2 regions of the Nesterenkonia halobia genome follow, and region 2 is predicted to be linked to the other one. Evidence: riboswitches for the same ligand, from Rfam matches in the RefSeq annotation. Region 2 holds a riboswitch; the other holds the start of a gene.
The links. Region 2 has a riboswitch for thiamine pyrophosphate ahead of ABD652_RS03930 (FAD-dependent oxidoreductase). Riboswitches for the same ligand answer to the same signal wherever they lie in the genome.
Positions count from the first base shown of each region.

Region 1 (3,499 bases), on a different contig from region 2:
AGTGGTGGATGCCCTCGTACTGCACGGCGACCCGCTGCTCGCGGAAGAGCAGGTCCGGCTGGAAGAGTCTGCGTCCCTGCGCGTCGACGACCCACTCGTTGACCTCGGGCTCGGGCAGGCCGGCCAGCATGATGGCCACGCGCAGCCGCGTCTCCTGCGGAGAATCCGCTCCGGGGCGTGCGAGCCCGGCGGCGCGGCGCACCCGTCGGATCCCGCGGCTTCCGGCCTTCGACTGCACCGCGGCGAGGAGGTCCTCGGACGCGGCGACCGCGACACCGGGTCCCTCGAAGGCGATCCTCGGGCTCCTGAGCAGCGCGTCGGCGGAGACGACGGCCTCGACCAGCGACTGCGACGCCGCACGATCCGCCCACGTCCAGGCGGGCGTGGTGACCGGGATGCCGGCGACCTCGGTGATGAACTCGCCGGAGATGTCGGCCCGGTGCGGCACGATCAGTCCTGGTCGTCGGATTCGTCCGCCGTCGCGCGGCACGGTGAGGTGGTGGGGCGCCCGGAGCCGCTCCTCCCAGAGCCCGAGGAGTGCGGCGGCGGTGCCATGGGTCGCCACTCGGGCGGTCCCGCGGGTCAGGCCCTGGAGCAGCGCGATCTCGCGGGCGTCGGGATGGGCGGAGTCGTCAGCTCCGCGGTACACGTCGGTGGTCAGCCGCTCGACGGTGCGGTGGTACCGGCCGCGGCGCAGGTCACGCGGAGCGAGTCCTTCGTCGTCGAGGAGCTGGGCCCGTGTGCGGCCGGCCGTGCCGGCGCGGATCGGTGCTCCGCGCCGGCGGTCGCCGAGGACGAGGTCGTCTGTGGCCGAGGGGTCGGACGGGGAGGGAGACATGGCCCCATCCCAGAGGGCGGCTCGCGCTCCCGCCAGCGCTGCGGGGGTCGCTGTGGATGACGCGGCGCGTCGTGCCGCGGGGCTTGGACGCTGTGCAGGAACCTGCCGCGTCCCGCCTCGGCTCCTACGTCATCGAGTGGCCGCCGGTGACGAGAGTTCTGCGCCTGACGAGGGGATCGGCGGCCGATTCCTCGTCACCGGCGGCCACTCGACGCCGGGCAGGAGCCGCGGGACGAGTCTCAGACCTCCGAAGGGTCCTGATAGGCGCCCTTGATCTTGCGCATCGAGGCCTTCGCCCCGCGCTGGGAGAGGACCTGCACCCCGGCGGAGAGCGCCGCGGAGCTCACCGCGAAGATCAGCGCCTTCTGCAGCGAGATGTCCTCGTCCTCGGAGCTCTTCGGCGTCTCCTCGCCGGTGGCCTGCTTCCACGCGAACTCGAAGGCCTTCGTGGCCGCGAAGCCGCCGGCCAGCGAGATCCCGGTGGTCAGCAGCTTGTCCATGATCTTGTCCATCGGCACTCCTCGCCGTTCGGTCTCTGTGCGCACCCGGCCGACGCCGCGCGGACCGCGGGCGGTCGACCTCGCCCCCAGCCTAGCCCAGCCGTGGCAGGCGTGGTCATCGTCCCGGCGACCTCTCCCCGCCGCGCCGGGCGTGGGGTACGGTGGTCCACGTCATTCGAGACACGACAGGGGAGCGCCCCTCGGCACGCACGTGCCGGAAGGCGCTGAGAGTGGGCTGAAGGCCCAGACCCTCGAACCTGATCAGGCCAGCACCTGCGAAGGAAGTCGAGACTCGTCCTCGGATGCCGGATCGCCGACGACGGCGGCACCCGTCCGCACCTCTGCGGATCCGCCGCGCCGTCGCCTCCGGCTCTCTCCTGCGTGCTCGTGGTCCATCACTGTCACGACCAGGGAGCATCATGAGCAGCACCGCCGCATCGACGTCAGCCTCCGGGGCGATCCAGGGCGCGAGGACCGCGCGCTGGTCGGTCTCGGACATCGTCGTCGCCTCCACCCTCGCCGTCGCCGCCGGCGTCATCTTCTGGGGATGGAACCTCAGCTATCAGCTCGTCGGCGGCCTCTTCGCCGCGTATCCGCCGGCGGCCACCATCGTCCACGGCATGTGGCTCTTCCCCGGCGTGCTCGGCGCGCTGGTCATCCGCAAGCCCGGCGCGGCGATCTACTGCGAGCTCGTCGCCGCCGTCGTCTCCGCCCTGCTGGGCTCCCAGTGGGGGCTGACCGTGCTGTCCTCGGGCTTCGTGCAGGGCCTGGGCGCCGAGCTGGTCGTGATGGCCTTCCTCTACCGCCGCTTCACCCTCGACGTCGCCGTGCTCGCCGGCGCGCTCTCGGGCTTCTTCGGCGGAGCGACCTACCACTGGATCATCCCGATGTACGCCTATGCGCCGCTGGAGACGTTCGTCCACATCGGCTGCTTCGCCCTCTCCGGGGCGATCATCGCCGGGGCGCTGATGTGGACTGCGACCCGCGGGCTGGCGGCGACCTCGGTGCTCGGGCCGCTGGCCTCCCGGCGGGCCCACCGGGAGCCCGTCGTCGGCGCCGGAGCGGGCCGATGAGCGCGACGTCGACGCCCCGGGAGACCCTCGACGGCGCCCGACGCGGGACGGCGCCGGGCGTCTCCGGGCCGTCCGGGTCGCCCACGTCCCGCGCGTCCGACGCCTCCGTGCGCCCGGCCGGCGTCGAGGTCCGGGCGGAGAGCTGGACGTTCCAGCACGCCGACCGTCCCGCTCCAGCGCTGGCGGACCTGGATCTGCACCTCGCCCCAGGGGAGAAGGTCCTGCTGGCCGGCCCGTCGGGCGCGGGGAAGTCCACGCTGCTGCACGGGCTGGCCGGGGTGCTCCACGACGAGGACGCCGTATCGGCCGGCACGCTGCGCCTCGACGGCGCGGCCCCCGACGCCGCCCGCGGCCGGGCCGGGCTGATGCAGCAGGACCCCGAGTCGCAGGTGGTGCTCTCGCGGATCGGCGACGACGTCGCCTTCGCCGCGGAGAACCTCGCCGTGGAGCGGGAGCAGATCTGGGTGCGGGTGCGCGAGGCGCTCGACGCCGTCGGGCTGGGCCCCGGCATCGAGGGGGCGAGGGCCGACGACGTCGCCGAACAGCTGCTCGACCACCCCACCGCCGAGCTCTCCGGCGGGCAGAAGCAGCGCCTCGCGCTGGCCGGGATCCTGGCGATGCGCCCGGGGCTGCTGCTGCTCGACGAGCCGACGGCGAATCTCGACCCGGCCGGCGTCGCCCAGGTCCGCGACGCGGTCCTCGCCGCCGCCGCGGCCACCGGGCCGACGCTGGTCGTCGTCGAGCATCGGCTGGGCGTCTGGGCCGAGCACTGCGACACGCTGGTCGTCCTCGAAGCCGGCGGCGGGGTGCGCCGCCGCGTCGACGCCGCCCGGGTCGCCGACGACGAGCCGCTGCGCGAGGAGCTGGCGGCCATGGGGCTCTGGGTCCCCGATCGGCCGCCGCAGCTGCCGACGTGGTCGCCGCGCCGCGGCGTCGCCGAGGACGGACCGGCGGGGGTCGCCGACGAGGCGCTGCTGTCCGCCGCAGGACTCGCCGTCGGGCGCACCGCCCCGCACCGGGCCCCAGGCGCGGGGCGACGACGCCGTCGAGGACCCGGCCGGCGGCGCAGACCGCGCGCCGGTTCGGCG
Region 1 is NZ_BAAAYG010000016.1:25,018-28,516, reverse strand. Features, by position in the region: gene ABD652_RS13410 (hypothetical protein) at 1-838, opposite strand, end outside; gene ABD652_RS13405 (DUF4235 domain-containing protein) at 1,078-1,350, opposite strand; TPP riboswitch at 1,516-1,639, shown strand; gene ABD652_RS13400 (ECF transporter S component) at 1,758-2,411, shown strand; gene ABD652_RS13395 (ATP-binding cassette domain-containing protein) at 2,408-3,499, shown strand, end outside.
Region 1: linked by a shared signal. The riboswitch ahead of ABD652_RS13400 (ECF transporter S component) and the one ahead of ABD652_RS03930 (FAD-dependent oxidoreductase) in region 2 are both predicted to bind thiamine pyrophosphate.

Region 2 (3,499 bases):
GCGCCGCGCGGACGTCGTCGCCGGCCTGGACGCCGAGGCCGCGGTGCTGGAGCTGGTCCGCGGCCACCTGACCGCCGAGGTGCCGCGCTGGGAGATCCGCGAGCCGGAGCTGCTGGGCTATCGCGCGCTGCCCGGCCGTCCCGGGCTCAGCGTCCTCGAGGGCGAGCCGCAGTGGCATATGGACCCGGAGTCGCTGAGCTATGCGCGGTCGCTGGGCCGGCTGCTCGCGGAGCTGCACGCCGTCCCGCGGGCCGAGGTCGAGGCCGCCGGCGTCGAGATCTGCGAGCCCGACGAGGTCCGCCGGCGCTGGCGGCAGGACGTCGAGACCGTCGCCGAGGAGTTCACCGTGGACGGGTCGCTGCTGCGCCGCTGGCGCACCTGGCTCGACGAGGACGCCCTCTGGCCGCAGCGCTCGGTGATGACCCACGGCGAGCTCTATCCCGCGCACACGCTGATGGGCGAGTCCGGCGAGATCACCGGGGTGCTCGACTGGACCACCGCCCGCGTCGACGATCCCGGCCGGGACTTCATGCACCAGTTCGCCCTGGCCGGCCAGGACGTCTTCGCCGAGACCGTCGCCGCCTACGAGGCCGCCGGCGGGGCCGTCTGGCCGCGGCTGGCCGAGCACTGCCACGAGCTCTGGGCCGCCGGCCCGGTCGGCTATGCGAAGTTCGCCCTGCAGTCCGGCGACGACCACCACCGCAGCGCCGCCGCGGCGCTGCTCGACCCCGACGGCGACTGAGCCGTCCGGACGCCCGCGTTCAGCGCCGTCGACTCCGCGACTCCGGGGCGGCGGGCGCGCAGCAGCCGTCCGCGCAGCCGGCCTCCGGTGTCTCGTGCTCTGCGCCGTCGTCGTGCTCGAGCATCGCGCCCAGCGGCGTGCAGCACGCGTCGCCGCGCCAGGCCTCCACGCCCTCGCGGAGGGCGACGGCGGCGATGACCAGTGCCGCGATCGGATCGGCCCAGCTCCATCCCAGCGTGGAGTTGAGCACCAGCCCGACCAGCAGCACTGCGGAGAGCCAGCTGCAGATCAGCGTCTGCTTCGAGTCCGCCACCGCCGAGGCCGAGCCCATCTCGCGGCCGGTGCGGCGCTCGACCCAGGAGAGCAGCGGCATGATCGCCAGGCTGAGCGCGGCCAGCACGATCCCGACGGTCGAGTGCTCCGGCTCGGCGGCGCCGAGCAGCGTGCGCACGGCGTCGACGCCGACGACGAGCGCCAGCCCGACGAAGGAGGCGGCGATGACCCGCATGGCGGTGCGCTCGCGGCGATGCGGATCGGCGGCGGAGAACTGCCAGGCCACTGCGGCGGCGGAGAGGACCTCCACCGTCGAGTCCAGGCCGAAGCCGATCAGCGCCGAGGAGGAGGCCAGCCGCCCGGCGGCGATCGCCACGACGGCCTCGACGACGTTGTAGGTGATCGTCGCGGCGACGATGAGGCGCAGGCGGCGCTCCAGCAGCCGCCGGCGGGCCGGGGCCGGAGCGGCCGCCGGCGGCGCGGCGCCGGTCGGGGCCGCGCGCGGGGTGGAGGAGGGCGTCTCGCTCATCAGCAGGTGCACGCTCCGTCGGCGCAGCAGCACGCGGGGTCGACGGCCAGGGTGAGGTCGAGCAGATCGGAGAGCGCGGCGGTGAGCCGCGCGTCGGCCAGCCGGTACCAGGTCCGGCGGCCCTCCGGGGCGGCCTCGACCACGCCGCAGCCGCGCAGGCAGGAGAGCTGGTTGGACATCACCTGCCGGGAGACTCCGAGCATCTCGGCGAGGTCCGAGGGGCAGGCCGGCCCGCGGCGCAGGGCCAGCAGGATGCGGGCGCGGGTGGGGTCGGAGAGCGCGTGGCCGAAGCGGGCCAGCGCGGCCGAGTGGGTCAGCGTCGCCGTCTCGGCGTCCTCCGCGTTCTCTGCGCTCTGCACCGTCTCCGCGGGCGCCGGACGTCCCGGGCTCGCCGGATCGGGCATCGTCAGGGTCTCCATGCCCCCGACGATACACGATGCCGTGTACTGAATCATGGGGTCGCGGGCCGCGGAGGACTACACTGGGAAGCGACATCCGTGGGAGCCCGGGCCGGCCGGGCTGAGAGGGCGACGCCGCCGACCACTCGGACTCGATGCGGATCATGCCGTCGTGAGGAGGAGATCAGTGGGCGTCACCGTCGTCGGAGCAGGCATCGTCGGCCTGCTCACCGCTTGGAGACTGCGTCGCGAGGGCCATGCCGTCACTCTCGTCGCCCCCGACGTCGGCCGCGACGCCACCTACGCCGCGGCCGGGATGCTGGCCCCGATCAGCGAGGTCCAGTACGGCCAGGATCGGCTCTACCCGATCATGACCGCCTCCCGCGCCGAGTACTCTGAGTTCCTCGCCGAGCTCGCCCGCGCCGTCGACGCGCCGACCGGCTGGCGGGAGAACGGCACCATCCTGCTCGCCGCCGACCGCTCCGACCGCGACGCCGTCGCCGATCTGGTGGGCGTCCAGCAGGCCCACGGCATGGAGGTCGAGCCGATGACCTCCTCAGTGCTGCGCCGCCGCGAGCCCGCGCTGGCGCCGGGCGTCTCCAAGGGCTGGGACGTGCCCTCCGACCATCAGGTGGACCCGCGGCTGCTCACGGGCGCGCTCGCCGAGGCGCTGGCGGCCCCGCTGGACCCGGCCGCCTTCCCGGAGGCCGGTCCGGCCGCGCGGCAGCTCCGCGAGACGGTGGTCGCCCTGGAGCGCGACGACGACGGCGCGGCCGGTCCGGCCGCGCCCCGGTACCGGCTCACCCTGGCCTCCGGTGAGGAACTCGTCGACGAGCGGGTCGTGCTGGCCCCGGGGCTGGGCTACGGACGGATCGCGGGCATCCCGCGGCGGCATCCGCTGCCGCTGCGGCCGGTCCACGGTGACGTGCTGCGCCTGCGAGTCCACTCCGACCAGCTGGCCCCCGGCGAGGAGCAGCTGATCACCGCGACGATCCGGGCGATGGTCCGCGGCCGCAGCGTCTACCTGGTCCCGCGCGGCGACGGCGGGATCGTCGTCGGCGCCTCCTCCCGCGAGGACGGTATGGCCGGCACCCGCGCCGGGGCGGTGCAGGAGCTGCTCGACGACGCCGCGACGATCCTGCCGGCGGTCAAGGACATGGAGCTCGAGGAGATCACCACCCGGGCCCGGCCCGGCACCCCCGACGACATCCCGCTGCTCGGCGCGCTCGACGACGAGCCCGGCGTCGTCGTCTCCACCGGGTACTCCCGGCACGGCATCCTGCTGGCCCCGATCGGCGCTCGGCTGGCCGCCGCCCTGGTGGGCCCGCCGAGGTCGGACGCGCCGCGCGCCGCGGAGCTCTCCGCCGCCGACGCGGCGCTGCTGGCCTCGATGGACCCGGCCCGCGCGACGCCCGACGACCCCTCTGTCCCCTCTGACCCCTCCGAGCCCCATCCCGTCGGCGCGCCGGACGCCTCCGGCGAGCCCGCCGCGGCGGGAATGTCGCCGGGCCCGACACCTGTTCCTCCCACACCTGCACAGAAGGGTTGAGACTTCAT
Region 2 is NZ_BAAAYG010000003.1:248,935-252,433, reverse strand. Features, by position in the region: gene ABD652_RS03945 (macrolide 2'-phosphotransferase) at 1-742, shown strand, start outside; gene ABD652_RS03940 (cation efflux transmembrane domain-containing protein) at 762-1,544, opposite strand; gene ABD652_RS03935 (ArsR/SmtB family transcription factor) at 1,544-1,903, opposite strand; TPP riboswitch at 2,032-2,138, shown strand; gene ABD652_RS03930 (FAD-dependent oxidoreductase) at 2,130-3,491, shown strand; gene thiS (sulfur carrier protein ThiS) at 3,498-3,499, shown strand, end outside.